Regions from separate parts of the Pseudogulbenkiania sp. FW507-F1 genome, predicted to be linked through region 2. Evidence: riboswitches for the same ligand, from Rfam matches in the RefSeq annotation. Region 2 holds a riboswitch; each other region holds the start of a gene.
What was found. A riboswitch is a leader RNA that binds a small molecule or an ion and turns the genes downstream of it on or off. The one in region 2 is predicted to bind glycine.
Positions count from the first base shown of each region.

Region 1: it holds a riboswitch for glycine, as region 2 does, so the genes downstream of both, glyA (serine hydroxymethyltransferase) here and gcvH (glycine cleavage system protein GcvH) in region 2, are expected to answer to the same signal.
Region 3: it holds a riboswitch for glycine, as region 2 does, so the genes downstream of both, gcvT (glycine cleavage system aminomethyltransferase GcvT) here and gcvH (glycine cleavage system protein GcvH) in region 2, are expected to answer to the same signal.

Region 1 is NZ_JBYSWM010000028.1:3,724-11,269, forward strand. It holds gene msrA (peptide-methionine (S)-S-oxide reductase MsrA) at 99-743, shown strand; gene AC3WG5_RS15745 (L-serine ammonia-lyase) at 819-2,219, opposite strand; gene glyA (serine hydroxymethyltransferase) at 2,450-3,706, opposite strand; glycine riboswitch at 3,961-4,049, opposite strand; gene cobA (uroporphyrinogen-III C-methyltransferase) at 4,313-5,152, opposite strand; gene AC3WG5_RS15760 (c-type cytochrome) at 5,306-5,731, shown strand; gene AC3WG5_RS15765 (cbb3-type cytochrome c oxidase subunit I) at 5,777-7,222, shown strand; gene AC3WG5_RS15770 (cytochrome c oxidase subunit 3 family protein) at 7,336-7,546, shown strand, end outside.
Region 2 is NZ_JBYSWM010000004.1:102,803-110,348, reverse strand. It holds gene AC3WG5_RS04015 (SOS response-associated peptidase) at 1-162, shown strand, start outside; gene AC3WG5_RS04010 (EAL domain-containing protein) at 494-3,871, shown strand; gene AC3WG5_RS04005 (helix-turn-helix domain-containing protein) at 4,285-4,584, shown strand; gene AC3WG5_RS04000 (DUF7230 family protein) at 4,689-4,907, opposite strand; glycine riboswitch at 5,398-5,484, shown strand; gene gcvH (glycine cleavage system protein GcvH) at 5,711-6,085, shown strand; gene gcvP (aminomethyl-transferring glycine dehydrogenase) at 6,097-7,546, shown strand, end outside.
Region 3 is NZ_JBYSWM010000025.1:36,956-44,501, reverse strand. It holds gene AC3WG5_RS15205 (chemotaxis protein) at 1-178, opposite strand, end outside; gene AC3WG5_RS15200 (sensor histidine kinase) at 357-1,523, shown strand; gene fdxA (ferredoxin FdxA) at 1,738-2,061, opposite strand; gene gluQRS (tRNA glutamyl-Q(34) synthetase GluQRS) at 2,146-3,048, shown strand; glycine riboswitch at 3,188-3,283, shown strand; glycine riboswitch at 3,303-3,410, shown strand; gene gcvT (glycine cleavage system aminomethyltransferase GcvT) at 3,442-4,530, shown strand; gene gcvH (glycine cleavage system protein GcvH) at 4,627-5,013, shown strand; gene gcvP (aminomethyl-transferring glycine dehydrogenase) at 5,113-7,546, shown strand, end outside.

The DNA of each region.
Region 1 (7,546 bases), on a different contig from region 2:
GTGAACCTAAGGATTCGCACGCGGGCAACGACGCCAGCAGGGTTTTGCCGGCGGCGCCCGGCGTCACGTTCCCATCCCACTTGCTGAGGAGGAAGACCATGATTCGCATCCGTACCCTGTTGTTGGTGCTGTCGGTCGGCAGCGGCCTGCTGGCGCCGGCTCGTGCCCAGACCGTGCCAGCCTTTGCCGGCGTGCCTCTCCCCGTGCACGGCAGCCAGGTCGCCGTGCTCGCCGGTGGCTGCTTCTGGGGTGTCGACGCGGTGTTCAAGCACGTCAAGGGCGTCACCAGCGTGGTCTCGGGCTACTCGGGCGGCAGCGCCGCCAGCGCCCAGTACGAGACCGTCAGCAGCGGGACCACCGGCCACGCCGAATCGGTGAAGATCACCTACGACTCCGCCAAGGTATCGTACGGCCAGCTGTTGCAGGTGTTCTTCGCGGTGGCGCACGATCCGACCGAGCTGAACCGACAGGGGCCGGACCACGGCACGCAGTACCGCTCGGCGATCTTCTATGCCGACGCCGGCCAGAAACAGGTGGCGCAGGCCTATATCGCGCAGCTGGACAAGGCGCGCGTGTTCGGCCAACCCATCGTCACCCAGGTGGTGCCGCTCAAGGCGTTCTATCCGGCCGAGGGTTACCACCAGAACTTCCTGGCGCTGCACCCGGACAACCCTTACATCGTGATCAACGATCTGCCCAAGCTCGACGCCCTGCGCCGCGCGTTTCCGGCGCTGTATCGCTGAGGCGGGCCAGACAAAAAAAGACCCCCCGGCGAGCGGGGGAAGGGACGTCAGAGGAAGGGTGCCGAGGGCACGCGGTCAGCATTCCACGATGTTGACCGGCACCTCGACAATGTTCACGGCCAGGCCGCCGCGGGCGGTTTCCTTGTACTTGGTGCTCATGTCGCGACCGGTGTCGCGCATGGTCTTGATGACGCGGTCGAGCGAGACGAAGTGCTGGCCGTCGCCGCGCAGCGCCATGCGCACCGCGTTGATGGCCTTGACCGAGGCCATGGCGTTGCGTTCGATGCAGGGCACCTGCACCAGGCCGCCCACCGGGTCGCAGGTGAGGCCGAGATTGTGTTCCATGCCGATCTCGGCGGCGTTTTCCACCTGCTCCGGGGTGCCACCCATCACTTCGGCCAACCCGCCCGCTGCCATCGAACAGGCCGAGCCGACTTCGCCCTGGCAGCCGACTTCCGCCCCCGAGATCGAGGCGTTGAGCTTGAACAGGATGCCGATGGCGCCGGCCGTCAACAGGAAGCGCACCACGCCGTCTTCATTGGCGCCGGGCACGAAGCGGGAATAGTAGTGCAGCACCGCCGGCACGATGCCGGCCGCGCCGTTGGTCGGCGCGGTCACCACGCGGCCGCCGCCGGCGTTCTCTTCGTTTACCGCCAGCGCGTAGAGGTTGACCCAGTCGATCACCGTGAGCGGGTCGCGCAGGCTGGCCTCGGGCGCCGCCAGCAGCTTGCGGTGCATATCGGCGGCGCGGCGCTTGACTTTCATGCCGCCGGGCAGGATGCCTTCGTGGGCGCAGCCGCGTTTCACGCACGCCTGCATCACGTGCCAGATGTTGAGCAGGCCGGCGCGCACTTCTTCCTCGCTACGCCAGGCCAGTTCGTTCTCCAGCATGATCTGGCTGATCGGCTTGTTGTGCTCCTTGCACAGCGCCAGCAGCTCGGCGGCGTTGTTGAAGGGATGGCGCAGCTCGGTGGCGCCGGGCGGCACGAAGCCGGCCTCCACCGCCGCCTCGTCCACCACGAAGCCACCACCTACCGAGTAGTAGGCGCGCTTGTCGAGCACGTTGCCGGCGTCGTCGCGGGCCTCGAAGGTCATGCCGTTGGGGTGGAAGGGCAGCGACTTGCGCTTGTGCAGCACCAGGTGCTCCGGCTCGGTGAACACCACTTCGTGCTGGCCGAGCAGCGACAGCCGTTTGTTGCTGCGGATTGCTGCCACCATGGCCGGCACCGCGTCGGTGTCGACTTCGTCCGGTAGTTCGCCCTGCAGGCCGAGCAGTACCGCCACGTCCGAGCCGTGGCCCTTGCCGGTGGCGCCGAGTGAGCCGAACAGCTCGCTGCGCACGCTGGCCACTCTTTCCAGCAGGCCGTCCTTCTCCAGCCGGGCGACGAACTGGCGCGCGGCACGCATCGGCCCCACGGTGTGCGAACTGGACGGGCCGATACCGATCTTGAACAGGTCAAAGACGCTGATTGCCATGGTTGCTTCTCTTGCTACGGCACCCCGCTAGGCGGGGGCCTGATGAATTCGGGAGACAACCCCCGGCCGTTTCCGGCCGGGGTAAAACTTGATCAAGGGTCACGATCCTGCCACGTTTCCGAGAGGGCTGTTGGCATTGTCCTCATCGCAGGATGGGAAATCCATCGATGATGGGTTCCTCTGAATTGCCCCCATCCTGCGGCGTGCGCGACCGATCGTGAGGCGGGTTCTTAGCCGCGGTACACCGGGAAAGCTGCGCACAGCTCGGCCACCTGGTGCTTGACGCGCTCGATCACCGCCGGGTTCTCGATGTCGTCGAGGATGTCGCAGATCCAGCCGGCCACGCGCTCCACTTCGGCTTCCTTGAAGCCGCGCGTGGTGACGGCCGGGGTGCCGATGCGGATGCCGCTGGTGACGAACGGGCTTTGCGGGTCGTTCGGCACGGCGTTCTTGTTCACCGTGATGTGCGCCGCGCCCAGTGCCGCGTCAGCCGCCTTGCCGGTCAGCCCCTGGCTGATCAGCGACAGCAGGAACAGGTGGTCGTCCGTCTTGTTGGACACCACGCTGTAACCGCGGTTCTGGAACACCGTGACCATGGCGCGGGCGTTGGCGATGACCTGTTGCTGGTAGGCCTTGAATTCCGGCTGCTGCGCCTCGAGGAAGGCCACCGCCTTGGCGGCGATGACGTGCATCAGCGGGCCGCCCTGGATGCCGGGGAACACCAGCGAGTTGAACTTCTTCTCCAGCTCCGGGTTGCTCTTGCACAGGATCAGGCCGCCGCGCGGGCCGCGCAGGGTCTTGTGGGTGGTGGTGGTGACGACGTCGGCGAACGGCACCGGGTTCGGGTAGAGCCCGGCGGCGACCAGGCCGGCGACGTGCGCCATGTCGACGAACAGGTAGGCACCGACGCTGTCGGCGATTTCGCGGAAGCGGGCGAAGTCGAGCACCAGGGAGTAGGCGGAGAAGCCGGCCACGATCATCTTCGGCTTGTGTTCTTCGGCCAACCTTTGCACTTCGTCGTAGTCGATCTCGCCGGTGTCCGGGTTGAGGCCGTACTGTACCGCGTTGTAGATCTTGCCGGAGAAGTTGACCTTGGCGCCGTGGGTGAGATGGCCGCCGTGCGCCAGGCTCATGCCCAGCACGGTGTCGTGCGGTTCCAAGAGCGCCATGTAGACGGCGGCGTTGGCCTGCGAGCCGGAGTGCGGCTGCACGTTGGCGTAGTCGGCGCCGAACAGCTGCTTGGCGCGGTCGATGGCGAGCTGCTCGACCACGTCGACGTGCTCGCAGCCGCCGTAGTAGCGCTTGCCGGGGTAGCCTTCGGCATATTTGTTGGTGAGTTGCGAGCCCTGCGCCTGCATCACGCGCGGGCTGGTGTAGTTTTCGGAGGCGATCAGCTCGATGTGATCTTCCTGGCGCTGGCGCTCGGCCTCCAGCGCGTTCCACAGGGCGTCGTCGAAGCCGGCAATCTGCATATCCTGGGTAAACATGTGCTGTCCTTGTTGTTGCAGGGCCGGCGGCCAATGGCGGCCGCCGCGTGCCCGGTCGTTGGTGTCGACCTGTGGCCCGCACGGGCGAGGGAAGGGGTAAAGGGCGGGTGCAACGGCACGGACGCGGGTCCCCATCCGACACAGGTCAGATGACGCCCCCTCTGTCCTTTTGCCTGAGAGATTACGGCGGGGTGACGGGCACCCGGCCATGCTTCCTTCGGCGAGGCCTCACGGGCCTACTCTCCAGAGAGCCGAACGACATTGCGGTTCTTTTGCCTGAGAGTTTCTGGGGCGATACCCCTTCGGCGCCACCGCTCAAGGTGGTCTCTCCCGCAATGTTTGACGCGGCTGGTGCCGAATCTAGAGATGCCGCCGCAGCCTGTCAACGTGATTCGTCACGCGCCGGCGGCGGCACGGACGCGGCGCAGCGGGCAGGGTGTCGGCGGTGCCCGCCGACGCGGGGAGCCGGCGGGGAGAATAGTCGCTTTGGTGACGAAACTGGTCGGCTGTTGAGCTGCCGAGCCGCTACCGCCGGGCCGATGCGCGCCGGCCCTGCTCGGGGCCGGTGTCGGGTCGATGCAACACTTCCGGTGCGTGCCGGCAGGCTCATGCCGGCGCGGCTGCCACGGGGGCTGAGGCGGCGCTCAGCGTCGGGTAGAGCCGCACCACCTCGCCGATGATCAGCAAGGCTGGCGGACGCACGCCGGCCGCCGCGATGCGTGCCGGCAGGGTGGCCAGGTCGGCGCTGACGATGCGCTGCTGCGGCGTGGTGGCGCGCTCGATCACGGCGGCGGGGGTGGTGCCGGGGCGGCCGTGGCGCATCAGCTCGGCACAGATGCGCGCCGCTTCGGCCAGGCCCATGTAGATCACCAGGGTTTCCTCGGCGCCGGTGTGGCGCGTCCACTCGAGTTCGTCTTCGCCGTCGCGGCGGTGGCCGGTGACGAAGCTCACGCCTTGGGCGTGGTCGCGGTGGGTGAGCGGGATCAGCCCGCGCGCCGCGGCACCGCAGGCGGCGGTGATGCCGGGGATCACTTCGCACGGAATGCCGGCCTCGGCCAGCGCCTGGACCTCTTCGCCGCCGCGGCCGAACAGGAACGGGTCGCCGCCCTTGAGGCGCGCCACGCGCCGGCCCTGGCGTGCCTGGCGGATCAGCAGGGCGTTGATCTCGCCCTGCGGCAAGGTGTGGCGGCTGGCTTCCTTGCCGACGTCAATGCGCCAGGCCGAGGGCGACGCCAGTGCCAGCACGGCGGGGTCGACCAGGTGGTCGTACAGCACCACCTCGGCTCGTTGCAACCGGGCCAGTCCCTTGACCGTGATGAGCTCCGGATCACCCGGTCCGGCGCCGATCAGACAGACCGTGCCGGGGGGAAAGTCGTCGTTGGCGGAGGCGGTCTGAGCGGCGCTGGCGGCCGCTGCCGAGAGGGGGGGAGAGGCGGGGTGGTTCATGCGGACTCCTGCAGCAAGGCGATGACAATGGCGCAAGTGTAGGAATGGCGCGGCCGGGAAATCGTTGATTCGCATCAATGTCGTAAACATGTATCGCCCATACAGTTTACCCCAGGCACCGGGTGTTTCCGGTGATATGTGATAGGAGGCCGTATGAGCGCCAGCTTCACCAAGTCGACCGCCCGCAATATTTTCTATGGTGGGGCGGTGTTTTTCTTTCTGTTGTTTCTTGCATTGACGTTCGATACCACCCAGGCGCTGCCCAAGCGCGACAACCGCGTCAACCTGACCGAGCAGGTCGCGCGCGGCAAGAACATCTGGGAGACGCGCAACTGTATCGGCTGCCACACCCTGTTGGGTGAGGGCGCCTACTTTGCGCCGGAACTGGGCAACGTCTACCAGCGCCGCGGACCGGAGTTCATCAAGGCCTGGATCAAGGGTCAGCCGACCGGCGCCCCGGGTCGTCGCCAGATGCCGCAGTTCCATCTGACCGACGGCGAACTGGACGACCTGGTCGCCTTCCTCAAGTACAGCTCCGAGATCAATACCAACAACTGGCCGCCCAACATCGAAGGCTAAGGCTGCCGAGCGGGATGAATTCTTGTCAGATTTAGGGAGATTCGCATGAGTACCTCGACCACGGCGGTTCTCGACACCCCTCGGGGTGTGGAGGAACACGCCGCCACCCGGCTGAAATACCGCTCGCAGGCGGTAGCCAAGCCTTACTTCATTGCCGCCATCGGGCTGTTCTTCGGCCAGATCGTGTTCGGCCTGATCATGGGCCTGCAGTACGTGATCGGTGATTTCCTGTTCCCGGAAATTCCGTTCAACGTGGCGCGCATGGTGCACACCAACCTGTTGATCGTGTGGCTGCTGTTCGGCTTCATGGGCGCCGGTTACTACATGATTCCGGAGGAGTCGGAACGGGAGCTGCACAGTCCTAAACTCGCCATCATCACCTTCTGGGTGTTCCTGGTGGCGGGCGCCCTGACCATCGTCGGCTACCTGTCGGTACCGTACGCCACGCTGGCCCAGCTGACCCATAACGAGATCCTGCCGACCATGGGACGCGAGTTCCTGGAGCAGCCCACCATCACCAAGGTGGGGATCGTGCTGGTGGCGCTGTCCTTCCTCTACAACCTGTCGATGACCGTGCTGTCCGGCCGCAAGACCAGCGTCAGCCTGGTGATGATGCTGGGGCTGTGGGGCCTGGCGATCTTCTTCCTGTTCTCGTTCTACAACCCGACCAACCTGGTGCTGGACAAGTACTTCTGGTGGTACGTGGTGCACCTGTGGGTGGAAGGCGTGTGGGAACTGATCATGGGCGCCATGCTGGCCTTCGTGCTGATCAAGGTGACCGGCGTCGACCGCGAGGTGGTGGAGAAGTGGCTGTACGTGATCATCGCCATGACGCTGATCTCCGGCATCATCGGCACCGGTCACCACTACTACTGGATCGGTACCCCGGGGTACTGGCAGTGGTGGGGCTCGATCTTCTCGGCGATCGAACCGATTCCGTTCTTCATGATGACGCTGTTCGCCTTCAACATGGTCAACCGTCGCCGTCGCGAACATCCGAACAAGGCCGCCGTGCTGTGGGCCCTGGGGACCGGTGTGATGGCCTTCCTCGGCGCCGGGGTGTGGGGCTTCCTGCATACGCTGGCTCCGGTGAACTACCTGACGCACGGCACCCAGCTCACCGCCGCGCACGGTCACATGGCCTTCTACGGTGCCTACGCCATGGTGGTGATCACGATGATCTCCTACACCATGCCCAAGCTGCGTGGTCGCGAGGCCAACAGCCGCGGCGCCCAGAAACTGGAGATGGTGTCGTTCTGGCTGATGACCCTCGCCATGGTGGCCATCACGCTGTTCCTGACCGCCGCCGGCTACGTGCAGGTGTCGCTGCAGCGCATGGGTACCACGCCGATGCCGTTCATGGCCGCTCAGGACCATGCCGCGACCTACTACTGGCTGCGTGAAGCCAGCGGTGTGGTGTTCTTCATCGGTCTCGCGCTCTACATCATCAGCTTCTTCGTCAAGGGCAAGACCGACGAAGCCGCCCACTGAGTGTGTGTAGCTAAAGGCGGCCCGGGGGGATTCGGGTCGCCTTTTTTTATCGGAAGCCGGTTTGGCCCGCTGCGTGTGCGATGCGGGGCCGGGCCGGACCCTGGGAGGCAAATATGAACCAGAGCGTAACCCTGTCGGCTTCGGCCAACCCGCGCGAGGTGCCGGGCGATCTGGCGATGTGGTTCTTCATCCTCGCCGAGCTGCTGGTGTTCGGGGTGTTCTTTCTCGCCTACGGCTATGCCCGGGCGCACGACCCTGCCACCTTCGTCGCCGGCCAGCGCCAGCTGGCGCTGGGCGTGCCCACCGTCAATACCCTGCTGCTGA
Region 2 (7,546 bases):
CATTACCGCGACTGGCTGAACCCCGAAGCGCCGACACCATTTCTCCACACCCTCCTCACGCCCTGTCCCAGCGAGCGCTTGCGCATGTGGCCGGTCTCGACCCGCGTCGGCAACCCGCGTCACGACGGCCCGGATCTGGTCGAGCCTGTGCCAGGTGCATAACCCTCCTTCTCTTTATTGCTTTCTTTTCACCCAAGTTGTTCTAATGAACACGTTCCGTATGCCGACGCGTTGAGACAAGACCGGCGGTTTTTGCTTGCTGATGGCATGAACTGAACTCGCCGCCGTTTTCTGTCTGGGCAGGCCAGAGATAATGCATTGTGGTGCCATGTTTTTATTGAATGCTCTCATGGCGAGTGAATCGCTCATGACAAATCGTTTGGGTGCACGTCGTGTGGGCGACCATACTGCACTGTAATGGCGTGCCAATTGGAATTGGATTGGCATCTGGCGCAAGCAGCGTTGAAAACTCCACATAGAAAGGAGGTGCTCCGTGACGCTATCTCTGCGGTCCAGCTTTGAATCCAAGCTGCTCGCGGCACTCTCCACTGCCGTATTGGTCGTGATCGCACTGTCTCTGACTATTTGGAAGGTCGCCGATGATGCCACCCGCTCGGTTCAATGGGTCACCCACACCCATGAGTTGCTCAAGCAGCTTGCCCTCACTCGGGGTTATTCGCTGCAGATCGAATTAACCACGCAGTCGTTCCGTCTCTATGGCGATGTCGCGAATCTTGCCGAACGTGACGACGCCATCGCAGCCCGAGAAAACGCGCTCGGGCAAATTCGGGGGTTGACCACCGACAACCCGCGTCAGAGGCAGCGCTGGGTAGCCTTGCGGAAAGTGCTCAATCAACGGCTGGCCATTGCGAGGCAGGTTGAGCTCCTGCTCAAGACGCAAGGCAAGGCGGCCGCCGACGCCTTCGTGGCCAAAGCGCCGTTACGGCAAACCCGGGTGCTCACCTACCGCCTGCTTGACGACATGGACCGGGAAGAGCGGCAATTGCTGAGGCAGCGAGAGTCCGCTTATGCGCATGCGCGCCAAACGCTGGTGGTGGCCAGCTCGCTGGTTGGAGCGTTGCTCGTTTTCCTGCTTGCTTCCACCTATGTGTTGATACGCCGGCAATGGCATGCGACGGCAACGAGCCAGCGTGCCCTGGCTGACAGCGAGGAGAGCCTGAGGACGACGCTGGATTCGATCGGCGATGCCGTCCTGGCCACGGATATCGATGGCCGCATTAGCCGGATGAATCTGGTGGCCGAGCAGCTGACCGGTTGGCCGGCCTCGCTCGCCGTGGGCAGACCGGTGGAGGATGTGTTTCGCATCATCAACGAAGAGACCCGTGAGCCAGCCGCGGATCCGGTTGCCGCGGTACTGGCAACGGGGAAAACCCAGGCGCTGGCCAAGCACACCTCGCTGATCGCACGAGATGGCAGCGAGTGTCCGATTGCCGACAGTGCGGCACCTATCCGGAATGCGGAGGGGGCATTGCATGGCGTTGTTCTGGTCTTCCGGGACGTCTCGGCCGAGCGCCATGCCGAGCAGATTATCCGAGCGCAAAATGCCCTGCTGGAGTCGCATGTGCGGGAACGTACCGCTCAGTGGCATGACAGCCAGGACCATTTGCGCAATGTCATCAGCTCGGTACCTGCCCTGATCGCCTATGTGGATGCACAGCAGCGGTATGTCTATGTCAACGACCAATACCGGGAGCGCTTTGCTCCCGGGATGACTGATATCACCGGATGTGAAGTTAAAGCGATTCTCGGGGAAGCGCGCTATGCCATCGCCGAGCCCCTCATCGGCAAGGTTCTCAAGGGTGAGGCGCAGGGCTACGACTGGCAGCCTTTCCCCGGGGTGTGGCAGACCATCCGCTACCTGCCCAAGTACGATGCAGGCGGCCTGATTGTCGGCTATTACGTGCTAGGAACGGACATCACGGAGCGCAAGTTGGCCGAAGAAAGAATCAGGACGCTGAATGTCGAGTTGGAACAACGGGTGCACGAGCTTGAGCATGTCACGCGAGCCCTCCGGACGCTCAGCGCGGGCAATCACGCCATGCTGCGGGCCGATGAGGAGCGGACCTTGCTCGATGCCATGTGCCACGCCATTGTCGTCGATGGTGGCTATGACATGGCGGTGGTCTGGTATGGCGACAAGGAGGACCACACGCGGTTGCGGCCGATGGCCGAAGCGGGTTACCCCGGCGGCCTCAAGGCACTGGCGCAATTGCGTCTCGGCGGAGCTGGCGATGAACGTGGCCAGAGCGTGTCTCCTATGGCGATGCGCACAGGTAAAGTGCAATTGGTGCGCGATATGGGGAGCGATCCACATAGCCGGTGGCCGGGCGATCTATTAAACGGCACGACGGCAGGACTGGCCTGCCCTCTGCGCGTGGGAAACCGGGTGATCGGCGCCTTGACCATCTACGATGCCGAGGCAGACTCCTTTGGTGCTGACGAAATCGCGTTGCTCACCGAGTCGAGCGAAGATCTGGCGTTTGGCATTGCCACTTTACGGAACCATGTTGAGCAGAAGCGCACCCAGGCGGCCATGCATCACTTGATGCGGCACGATCCGCTGACCGGGCTGCCCAATGCGCTGCAGTTCGAGGAGGCGCTTTCCGCCGCCCTCAGAACCAGCATGCAAGAGGCGCAACCGCTTGCCACGCTGCAACTCAATATTGAGCGGCTCAGCGAGATCAATGATGCATTGGGCTTTGTCTACGGCGACCAGATCCTGTGTGATTTCGGTTTTCGACTACAGGGCTGCGTGCCTGCCACTGCCCTCGTGGCACGGATACGTGGCGACGAATTCGCGGTGCTCCTGCCCGGCAGTGACGCCCAGGCGGCATTGACTGCCGTCGAAGCCGTGGAACTTGAGTTGGCGCGCGCTTTTCCTGTGGCCGACATCGCTTTGGACGTTAGCGCGAAGACAGGCATTGCCCTGTTTCCAGAACATGGCACAACGACACACGATCTGCTTCGCCGCATGGACAAGGCCGTCAATCAGGCCAAGAAGCGTGGTTTGAGCCATGTGGTATTCGACCCTGGAGAGGCCCATGCTCAGGCTGACCGTCTGGTCATGGTGGGCGAGTTGCGGCGGGCTATCGAAGGAGGAGAACTGCGCGTATACCTGCAGCCCAAGGTCGAGTTTGCCACGGGCCGGGTGAGTGGCGCTGAAGCGCTGGTGCGCTGGCACCATTCGCGGCTTGGCCTGCTGACACCCGCCATGTTCATTGGTTTGGCTGAGCATACCGGCCTGATTCGCCCACTGACGGAGTGGGTCATTGGTGCCACGCTTGATTTGTTGCAAAGCTGGCATGCCCGAGGCTGCGCCGTTCCCATTGCCGTCAACCTGTCGGCACGCAGTCTGCATGATGAGAGTCTGTTGGACAAGATCCGCCTGTGGCAGGCTGCCCGTGGGATTGGACCTGGCTGGCTGGAGGTGGAAATCACCGAGAGTTCCGTCATGGAAGATCCCGAATTGGCGCTTGGTATTCTACATAGCCTGCACGCTGGGGGCATTCCGCTCTATATCGACGATTTTGGCACCGGTTATTCTTCATTGAACTATCTGCAGAAGTTGCCGGTGGACTATATCAAGATCGACCAGTCATTCGTGGCGAACATGTCCCGCAGCAAAGACTCGGCGATGATCGTGCGCTCCACCATCGATCTCGTGCGTGACTTGGGCCGCAAAACCGTGGCCGAAGGCATTGAAACCCAGGAGCACTGGGAGCAACTGTCCCGACTGGGATGCGACTATGCACAGGGCTACTTCATCGCCAAGCCGATGCCGGCCGAAGCCTTCCAGGAGTGGGTTGAGAATTTCATCCCACCCGTGCCAGCGACTGAGTCCGCTCATTGAACGGCCCGGCCTAAGGGGGGCATCCAAGGGTTCGGCCCCGCACTCCAAACCCGGCAGGAACCGTGCCCTCTCCGTATCGGGCCGCGCTGTCTGATAGCGGCTCTCCCGGTGTTTTTCCTGGCGACTCTGCCCTATTTGCCGCCGCCATGTCGTACACGTCGCCTTGTCGCTTGTTGATTCATCCTGTTGCCAGGATGGTCTGTCGTAGAGGCCGCGTTGTTACACCCAGCGAGCTTGCTTGAGGCCGCTGCCGGCCGGTTTGTTTGGTATCGCGTGGACGATCGAGGAACGGTGTTTGCGGCGAGTGTTATTAAATAAATGGCATATTTATTAACAAATATTTGCAATTTGCCTGAGGTGAGGCTACCCACTCCCCATTTATCATTGCGGCACCCACAAACAGGAGCCCAATGATGACATCGCACAAAGCCCTACCTCATCCTCGCGAAGTTCGTCTGAAGCGAGGGCTGAACCAGGTGCAATTCTGGAGCCTGATCGGCGTCACTCAATCTGGAGGGTCGCGCTACGAGTCGGGCCGAAACATGCCGCGCCCGGTGCGGGAACTGTTCCGCCTGGTGCATATCGAGCAAGTTGACCTTGCCATCATCAACCGTGAGGACATGGAGGTCATTGGTCTTCTCAAGACGCAATTTCCAGATTTGTACGAAAGTTTGAAGAAGGCGGTATCGGCGACATCACGTGAAGAGCAGTGATTTGTCGCGTTGGTTTTCAGGCGCTCTACAGCCTGACCTGATAGCTGGCATCTGAAATCTTGGCTTGATGGAGCGCCCCTTGCCCATGTTGGCAAGGCGAGGCATTACAAGCTGGGCAGGAGTCGTGTGGAATCGGACTTTGGGCTCGTGGCTGACGCCAGATTCCAGCTCAATAAAAAAGGCGGGAGAGTAAAACTTCCCGCCTGTTTCTTATGCTTGGCATAGCCTTGCCTGGCTCGCTTCTTTCGATCTGTAAAGGTGGCACAGCGCTGCAGACGTTGTGCGAATTTGGCTACCGGGTTGGTGCGTGGTGGTTTGGCCATCGGGTTCCTTCCAGTTGAGTCGAGGGTGCTCTCTCGACAGACGAATGAGTAGACTGCACCACCGGTTTTCCGTTCCCCGAGAGTGTCAATTTTTCGAACGGCGACGAGGCCGTCCCGGTGTTCGGGATTGTCCGCACCTGACGTGATGCATGGAACGCTGAAACCTCATGCCCGGCTCGTCTTCACGATGGTCTTTACCTGGGCAGACGGTGAGTCTCCCCCGAGGGAGTTGCGCCCCCCTCGAGAACGGTCGCGCGTCTCCATGTCCGCTGTTGCGGGGCGAGTGTTGAATAGCAATGTTCAGATATGTACTTCGCCAAATACCGAAGTATCGGGCCGGGCCTTTGATGCCGAGAGGCCCGTCTGGTCTGGGTTTGCGCCAGCTATTGGCGGCGGCGCGCGACGGGTGCCGCGTATCTGGCCTCGGCGGCGCGGGTGTTTTGCTGTTGACAGTCCCGGAACCCCTCCTCTAGATTGGGCATCAAGCTATCGGGATGTGACAGGAGAGACCGCCATGTGGCGGCGCCGAAGGGGAATCGCCCCAGAAACTCTCAGGCAAAAGGACTGCCGCATCGACTAGCTCTCTGGAGAGTAGGCCCACGAGGCCTCGCCGAAGGAAAAGCGTTCCCGTCCGGGTCCGTAATCTCTCAGGCAAATGGACAGAGGGGGCATCAGGCTCACGCCGCCTGGAATGCCCCGCTAAAGTCCGGATGCCGATCCCCCGATCGTCCCCTGCTTTCGCCGTTGTACTCCAGGCTTGCGTTGGCCCGTTTCACTTCACGCAACCCTGTCAGGAGAGAGCAATGAGCGACATCAAATACACCGAATCCCACGAATGGCTGCGCCTGGAGGCGGACGGTAGCGCCACCGTTGGCGTCACCGACTACGCCCAGAACTTGCTGGGCGACCTGGTTTACGTGGCGCTGCCCCGGGAGGGCGATCGTTTCGCCCAGGGCGAGGAAGCGGCCACCATCGAATCGGTCAAGGCCGCCGGCGAGATCAAAATTCCGGTGGATGGCACCGTCGTGTCCGTCAACGACGCGCTGGCCGACGAGCCGAGCCTGGTGAACGAGGCGGCGGAAAGCGCGGGCTGGTTCTTCCGCATGCGTATCGACAACCCGGAGCAACTGGCCGGGTTGATGGATGCCGCCGGCTACCACGCCTACATCGGCGCATAGGGGGATGGGTCATGGCTACGTTTGATTCCCTCACGCAGCGCGAGCTGTTCGTGCGCCGCCACATCGGCCCGGATGCCGGTGAACAGGCCGAGATGTTGGCTGAACTGAATGTCGGCTCGCTGGACGAGTTCATCCGGCAAGTGGTGCCGGCGGCGATCCGCCGTCACGAGCCGCTGGCCCTCGCCGCGGGCTGCACCGAAGCCGAGGCGTTGCACAAGCTGGCCGACATCGCCAGCCGCAACAAAGTGTTCAAGTCGTTCATCGGCATGGGCTACCACGACACCCACACCCCGCCGGTGATCCAGCGCAACGTGCTGGAGAACCCGGCCTGGTACACCGCCTACACCCCGTACCAGCCGGAGATTTCGCAGGGCCGTCTGGAGGCGCTGCTCAATTTCCAGACCATGATCGCCGACCTCACCGGCATGGAGATCGCCAACGCCTCGATGCTGGATGAAGGCACGGCGGCGGCCGAGGCGATGACCTTCTGCCAGCGCCTGGCCAAATCGAAGAGCCCGGTGTTTTTCGTGGCGGCCGACTGCCATCCGCAGACGATCGAGATCATCCGCACCCGCGCCGAGCCGATCGGCATCGAGGTGGTGGTGGGTGACCCGCGCCGCGATCTGGCCGGTGTCGACTGCTTTGGCGTGCTGCTGCAGTATCCGGGCACGTTCGGCGACATCCACGACTACCAGGGCGTAATCGACGCGGCGCATGCCAAGGGCGCGCTGGCGGTGGTGGCCGCCGACTTGCTGGCGCTGACGCTACTGACCCCGCCGGGCGAATTTGGCGCCGACGTGGCGATCGGCACCACGCAGCGTTTTGGCGTGCCGCTCGGCTTCGGTGGCCCGCACGCCGGCTACCTGGCGACCCGCGACGCCTTCAAGCGCAGCATGCCGGGCCGTCTGGTCGGGGTGTCGATCGACGCGCACGGCCGCCCTGCCCTGCGGCTGGCGATGCAGACGCGCGAACAGCATATCCGCCGCGAGAAGGCGACCAGCAACATCTGCACCGCGCAGGTGCTGCTGGCCAACATCGCCGGACTGTACGCGGCTTACCATGGCCCGCAGGGGCTGAGCACCATCGCCCGGCGCGTGCACCGGCTGACCGTGACCCTGGCGGCCGGCCTGCGCCAGCTCGGCTACAGCGTGCCGACCGAGTACTGCTTCGACACGCTGACCGTCGACGGCGGCGCGCAGACCGCTGCGCTGCATGCCGGCGCCCGCTCCTACTCGATCAACCTGCGTGTCATCGACGCGCAGCGCCTCGGTATCGCGCTGGACGAGACCACCACGGCCGAGGACGTGACGACGCTGTGGGCGATCTTTGCCCAGGGCAAGCCGGTGCCGGATTTTGCCGCGCTGGAGGCGGCCACGCCGGATGCGCTGCCGGGGCAACTCAAGCGCGGCAGCGCCTTCCTCACCCACCCGGTGTTCAACAGCCATCACTCGGAAACGCAGA
Region 3 (7,546 bases), on a different contig from region 2:
CTGGCGCGGAGGTGATTTCAGGTGTGCGCATGACCTCGCGCACCTTGAAGACGTTAATCCCGAAAACTTCCTTGCGCCCGGTTCGTTGATCTTCTCCGAGGGAGAACAACAGGATTTCGAGCTTGTTGGTGCCGGCGAGCTTGGTGCGGGCATCAATCTTTTTAAGAAGTTCTGACACGGAAACCTCCGCTGCATCATGTTTTTTGGGAGTATCGTTTGGAGTGTCGATACGCCCGTTATTAGGGTGTCGGGGGCCACTGGCTCCGTCCATTACGGCAAATGTACCCCAGATTGGCTTAACCGGTTTGGATAATTATCATACTGATTAATCAGTTTTTACAAATGTGTTGTGGTGAATGACAAAAACTGTTTCAAACTTGCACGACCAGCAAACACTGGAGCAGGCGTTTGCCCAGTTCAATGCCGTTTCCGGCCAATTGATCGATGCCTACAACCAGCTGCAGGGGCAGGTCAATGTGCTGAATGCGCAACTGGACGAGGCCAATAACGAGCTTAGGCGTCAACTCTCGAATAACGCGGCGTTGGCCGAGCGGCTCGGCATGTTGCTGGAGGCGCTGCCGGCCGGCGTGGTTGAGTTGCTGGTCGATGGTCGGGTGCAGACTGAAAACTCCGCCGCCGAGGCGATGCTGGGGGCGTCGGTGCGGGGACGGTCATGGCCGGAGGTGCTGGCCGGCTTCCAGCCGACCGACATTGATAACACCTTCTTGTTACCGCGTTGTGGCGAGCAGCCACCGCGCCGCATCACGCTGCAGTACCAGGACCTGCCGGAATTGGGCGGGCAGATCGTGCTGCTGCACGACGTCACGCACCTGCACCAGCTCTCGAGCGAGCTGGCGCAGCAGCAGAAACTGGCCTCGATGGGCAGTATGGCGGCGTCGCTGGCGCATCAGCTGCGTACTCCGCTGGCGACCGCCATGCTCTACACCGCCAACTTGCGCCAGCCCAGCCTGGGGGAGGCGGAGCGAGAGCGCTTCATCGACAAGAGCCTGGCTCGTTTGAAGGCGCTGGAAGGGCTGATCCAGAACATGCTGAGCTTCGTCAGGGGGCAGGTGAGCGAGCTCGAGCTGCTGGACGTGGCCGGGTTGCTGGAAGAAGTCCGTGCCGTGGTGCAGCCTCATTACGCCGCGCGGGCGGTGCGGCTGGACTGTGACTTTGCGCTGGGCGAGCCGGTGCGGGTGGCGGGAGACCGCAAGGCGCTGGTGGGCATCCTGGTCAATCTGCTGGAGAACGCGCTGCACTTTTCCGTAGAAGGCCAGTGCGTGGTGCTGGGCGCCCGGCTGGAGGGCGGCGCAGTGCGGCTGTGCGTGGTCGACGAGGGCCCGGGGCTGGGCGACGAGTTGCTGGAGCGGGTGTTCGAACCGTTCTTTACCACGCGCTCCGGGGGGACCGGGCTGGGGCTCGCCATCGTCAAGAAAGTGGTGGAGGAACTGCACGGCAGCGTGTGTGCGGGCAACCGCGAGGGCGGGGGCGCCTGCTTCGAGGTGCGGCTACCGCTGGCGTGAGCCGAGCCGCTTGCCGTCCCCGCGATCACGGCTATGGGCACTGGTCGTGGTGTGTGCACCGTACAGGCAGGATGGCAAGGGCTTGCCGGGCCAATCTCTGCGTGCAAATCTATCGCTGAGCCAATTCAAAGATTGGCACGCAGGGATTTGTCCGGCGAAGGATTCGCATGCGAGTGCAATAACGCCAGCAGGGTTTTGCCTGATGGCCCCTTAATTATTCTTCCAGGTACTGGGTCTTGCCGGTGACCTTGGCCCAGTCTTCGTGATCCGGCAGGGGGTCCTTCTTGGCGGCGATCACCGGCCAGACTTTGGACAGCCGGTCGTTGATCTCGATGAAATGCAACTGGTCGGCCGGTACGTCGTCTTCGGCGTAGATCGCTTCGACCGGGCACTCGGCGACGCACAGGGTGCAATCGATGCATTCGTCCGGGTCGATGGCGAGGAAATTGGGGCCTTCATGGAAGCAGTCGACCGGACAGACATCGACGCAGTCGGTGTATTTGCATTTGATACAAGCTTCGGTTACAACGTAGGCCATTGCATTTTCCTTTGGCGATTTGGGCGCTGACACTCAACAGTCTAGCCAATTTTGCCATCGTTTGATTTTCCCGGCTGTTTTCCGATGATGTCTGGCTTCGTTCCCTCCTTGCCCTATCGTGGCCGTTTTGCCCCCAGTCCGACCGGTTTATTGCATGCCGGTTCGTTGACCACCGCCGTCGGCAGCTATCTGGAGGCGCGCACGCGCGGCGGCGTCTGGCTGTTGCGTATGGAGGACCTCGACCCGCCGCGCGAGGTGGCCGGCGCTGCTTCGGCCATCCTGCAGACGCTCGAGGCGCTGGGTTTCGAGTGGGATGGCGCAGTGGAATACCAGAGCCGGCGCCACGAGCTGTACCGCGCCGCGCTGGACCAGCTGACCCGCGATGGCCTGGCGTACGCCTGTGGCTGTACGCGCAAGGAGATCGCGGCACACGCTCGCCGCGGGGTGGACGGCTACGTCTACCCGGGAACCTGCCGCAACGGCTGCGTGGCGGGGCGCGCCGGCCGTGCCTGGCGGCTACGCGTGGCACCGGGCGAGACGGTGTTCGTCGATCGCTTGCAGGGCGAGTACCGCCAGGATCTGGAGCGCGACATTGGCGATTTCGTGCTGCTGCGTGCCGACGGCTTCTGGGCCTACCAGCTGGCGGTGGTGGTGGACGATGCCGCGCAGGGCGTCACCGATATCGTGCGCGGCGCCGACCTCTTGGTGTCGACGCCGCGCCAGATCGCCGTGCAGCGGGCGCTGGGAGTGTCTACCCCGAGTTACTGCCACTTGCCGCTGATGGTCAACGCGGCCGGCGAGAAGCTGTCCAAGCAGACGCTGGCGCCGGCGATTGCCCCGGCGGCAGCGGCAGCGGAGCTGCGCCGTGCGTTGCAGCGCCTCGGGCATGTGCCGCCGAACGAATGCGGCAGCCTGGCCGAGTTGTGGGCCTGGGCGCGCGGGCATTGGTCATTGGACAAGGTGCCGGCCGGGCCGGTGACGGTGTGAGCCGGGCTTCGGCCAACTTGGTCGGGGAAGGGCTGCTGTTGGTTATTGTGTGGGGAAGTAACGTGGCGCTGCGCCTACATAATCGCGGCATGCAGCCGCGTGCGGCTTGCCAGACCGGCGGCCAGCGCCGATAATCTTGCCCCATCTAGCAGGAGAGAGTGGCCGCGCAAGCCGGCCGCCGCCGAAGGCGCAAGTGCACCCGCAATCGCTCAGGCAAAAGGACTGCGAGGATCGGGCCGTCGTTCCATGGGCGGCCCGCCGAATCTGGAGAGCGGCGCCTGGTTCCAGGCGCCCACCGAAGGGGCTAACGGCTGGTGCTGCACCAGTCGGAAAATCTCAGGTGTAGGGACAGAGGGGTGTATAGAAGGATGAACGCACCCTGAAGGACTCCGCATGACGGCCCCGAAACGTACCCCCCTGTTTGACGAACACCTCGCCGCCGGCGCCAAGATGGTCGATTTTGCCGGCTGGGAAATGCCCATCCATTATGGCTCGCAGCTGAAAGAGCACGAGCAGGTGCGCAGCGACGCCGGCATGTTCGATGTCTCCCACATGACCGTGATCGACATCACCGGTGCGGACGCCAAGGCCTGGCTGCAGAAGCTGATCGCCAACGACGTCGCCAAGCTGGGCTTCGAGGGCAAGGCACTGTATTCCGGCATGCTCAACGCCGACGGCGGCGTGGTGGACGACCTGATCGTCTATCTGACTTCGTACGGCTACCGCATGGTGGTCAACGCCGGTACCACCGACAAGGACCTGGCCTGGATGGAGCAGCAGAAAGCCGGTTTCGATGTGACGCTGAAGGTGCGTCGCGATCTGGCCATGCTGGCCGTGCAAGGCCCCAACGCCATTGCCAAAGTGTGCTCGGTGAAGCCGACGCTGGCAGACGCTATTAAATCTCTGAAAATCTTCCAGGGCTTGCCTGCAGGCGACTGGTTCTTTGCGCGAACCGGCTATACCGGCGAAGACGGCCTGGAAATCATGGTGCCGGCCACCGAGGCGCCGGCCTTCTTCCGCGAATTGCTGGCGGCCGGCGTGGCGCCGATCGGTTTGGGCGCGCGCGACACGCTGCGTCTCGAAGCCGGCATGAACCTGTACGGCCACGACATGGACGAGACCGTGTCGCCGCTGGCGGCCGGGATGGGCTGGACCATCGCCTGGGAACCGGCCGAGCGCGACTTCATCGGCCGTCAGGCGCTGGAAGCGCAGAAAGCCGCCGGCGTCGCGATGAAGCAGGTCGGCCTGGTGCTGGAAGGGCGCGGCGTGCTGCGCGAGGGGCAGAAGGTGGTGGTCGAGGGCGCCGGCGAAGGCGTCATCACCAGCGGCACTTTCTCGCCGACGCTGAAGCATTCCATCGCCATCGCCCGCGTACCGGCTGCGACCGGCGAGACCGCCCAGGTCGATCTGCGCGGCACGCTGACCGAGGTGCGCGTGGTCAAGATGCCGTTTGTTCGCAACGGCAAAAAAGTCTTTAATTAAGCCGAGTATCCGGACTGAGTGGAGGCGGGCCAGGCCCGCTTCCGGACGGGGCGGCAAGGCCCCGTCATCAACCTTTTCTACATTGGAGATGCAGTAATGAGCCAAATCCCCGCCGAATTGAAATACGTATCCAGCCACGAATGGCTGCGCCTGGAAGCAGACGGCACCGTGACCGTGGGCATTACCGAACATGCCCAGGAACTGCTGGGCGACATCGTGTTCGTCGAGCTGCCGAAAGTGGGTGCCGTGCTGGGTGACGGCGAACAGGCTGGCGTGGTGGAGTCGGTGAAGGCCGCTTCCGACGTGTACGCGCCGATCGAAGGCGAAGTGGTGGCCGTGAACGGTGAACTGGAAGCCGCGCCGGAACTGGCCAACAGCGAGCCGTACGGCCAGGGCTGGTTCTTCAAGGTCAAGCCGAGCAACGTCGCCGACCTCGACAAGCTGCTCAACGCCGAACAGTACGCCCAGGAAATCGGCGCCTGATCGAGCCGAACCGGCCTCGCGTCCCAGGGCGCGAGGCTTTTGTTTTTATGGGGCCGGCGGCGCCGGCCCATAGTCCTCTTGCATCCGGATACTTGCAACATGACACTCTCTACCCTGTTTAACCACAACGAATTCATCGAACGCCATATCGGCCCGTGCGAGACCGAGAAGGCCGAGATGCTGGCCTACGTCGGCGCCGGCTCCTTCGAGGACCTGGTGGCCCAGACCGTACCGGCCAACATCCGCTTCAACCGCGCGCTGGACCTGCCGCCGGCGCAGCGTGAAGCCGACGCGCTGGCCGACCTGAAAGCGGTCGCCAGCAAGAACGTGGTGAACAAATCCTTCATCGGCCTGGGTTACTACCCGGTGCTCACCCCGGGTGTGATCCTGCGCAACGTGCTGGAAAACCCGGGCTGGTACACCGCCTATACCCCGTACCAGGCCGAAATCGCCCAGGGCCGCCTGGAAGCGCTGCTGAATTTCCAGCAGATGATCATCGATCTCACCGGGCTGGAAATCGCCAACGCCTCGCTGCTGGACGAAGCCACTGCCGCCGCCGAAGCCATGGCTATGGCGCGCCGCGTGTCCAAGTCCAAGTCCGAGCAGTTCTTCGTCGACAGCCGCGTGCTGCCGCAGACGCTGGACGTGATGAAGACCCGTGCCGAGTACTTCGGCTTCGAACTGGTGCTGGGCCATCCGGAAGAGGCCGGCAACGGCGACTACTTCGGCGCGCTGTTCCAGTACCCGGGCGAATCCGGCGAACTGTTGGACCTGACCCCGTACATCGCCGCGGTCAAGGCCAAGGGCGCGCTGGCCATCGTCGCGGCCGACGTGATGGCGTTGGTGGCGCTGAAGTCGCCGGGCGAAATGGGCGCCGACGTGGCGGTGGGCAACACCCAGCGCTTTGGCGTGCCGATGGGCTTCGGTGGCCCGCACGCCGCCTACTTCGCGTTCAAGGACGAGATGAAGCGCTCCGCTCCGGGCCGCATCATCGGCGTGTCGGTCGATGCCAAGGGCAAGACCGCGCTGCGCATGGCGCTGCAGACCCGCGAGCAGCACATCCGCCGCGAGAAGGCCAACTCCAATATTTGTACCTCGCAGGTGCTGCTGGCCAACATCGCCGGCATGTACGCCGTGTACCACGGCGCCGAGGGCGTGAAGCGCATCGCCGCCCGCATCCACCGCCTGGCGGCCATCTTCGCCCACGCGGTGAAGGCGGCTGGTGGCAAGCTGGTGTTCGACCGCTTCTACGACACCGTACAGGTCGAGCTGGGCGCGGATGCGGCCAAGGTCTATGCCGCCGCGCTGGCTGCCGGCATCAACCTGCGTGACGCCGGCAACGGCGTGCTGGGCGTGGCTTTCCACGAAGCTGCCAGCGAAGCCGACCTGGCTCAGCTGATCGAAATCTTCACCGGCAAGCCGGCCGACGTTGCCGCACTGGATGCCGCCGCTGCCGACGCCATCCCGGCCGCGTTGAAGCGCGAATCCGCCATCCTGTCGCACCCGGTGTTCAACACCCACCACAGCGAACACGAGATGCTGCGCTATCTCAAGAAGCTGGAAAACCGCGACCTGGCGATGAACCACTCCATGATCAGCCTCGGCAGCTGCACCATGAAGCTCAACGCCACCAGCGAGATGATCCCGATCACCTGGCCGGAATTCGCCAACATGCACCCGTTCGCCCCGCGCGATCAGGCCGCCGGCTATCTGGAAATGATCGAGGCGCTGCAACAGCAGCTGCTGGCCATCACCGGCTTCGACGCTATCTCGATGCAGCCAAACTCCGGCGCGCAGGGCGAATACGCCGGTATCCTGGCGATCCGCCGCTTCCACGCCAGCCGTGGTGAAGCGCACCGTAACGTCTGCCTGATCCCGCAATCCGCGCACGGCACCAACCCGGCTACCGCGCAGATGCTGGGCATGCAGGTGGTGGTGGTGAAGACCGACGACAACGGCAACGTGGACATGGCCGATCTCCGTGCCAAGGCCGAGCAGCACGCGGCCAACCTGGGCGCGCTGATGATCACCTACCCGTCCACCCACGGCGTGTTCGAGGAAGGCATCAAGGAAATCTGCGAGATCGTGCACGCGGCCGGCGGCCAGGTGTACATGGACGGCGCCAACATGAACGCGCAGGTGGGCCTGACCCGCCCGGCCGACATCGGTGCCGACGTGCTGCACATGAACCTGCACAAGACCTTCTGCATCCCGCACGGCGGCGGCGGCCCGGGCATGGGCCCGATCGGCATGAAGTCGCACCTGGCGCCGTTCATGGCCAACCACGTGGTGTCCGAAGTACCGGGCGCCGTGGCCGGCCAGAGCGCGGTTGCCGCGGCACCGTTCGGTTCCGCGTCGATCCTGCCGATCTCCTTCATGTACATCCGCATGATGGGCGCGGAAGGCATGAAGCACGCCACCGAGATGGCGCTGTTGAACGCCAACTACCTGATGAAGAACCTGTCGGCGCACTACCCGGTGCTGTACACCGGCCGCAACGGCCGTGTGGCGCACGAGTGCATCATCGACCTGC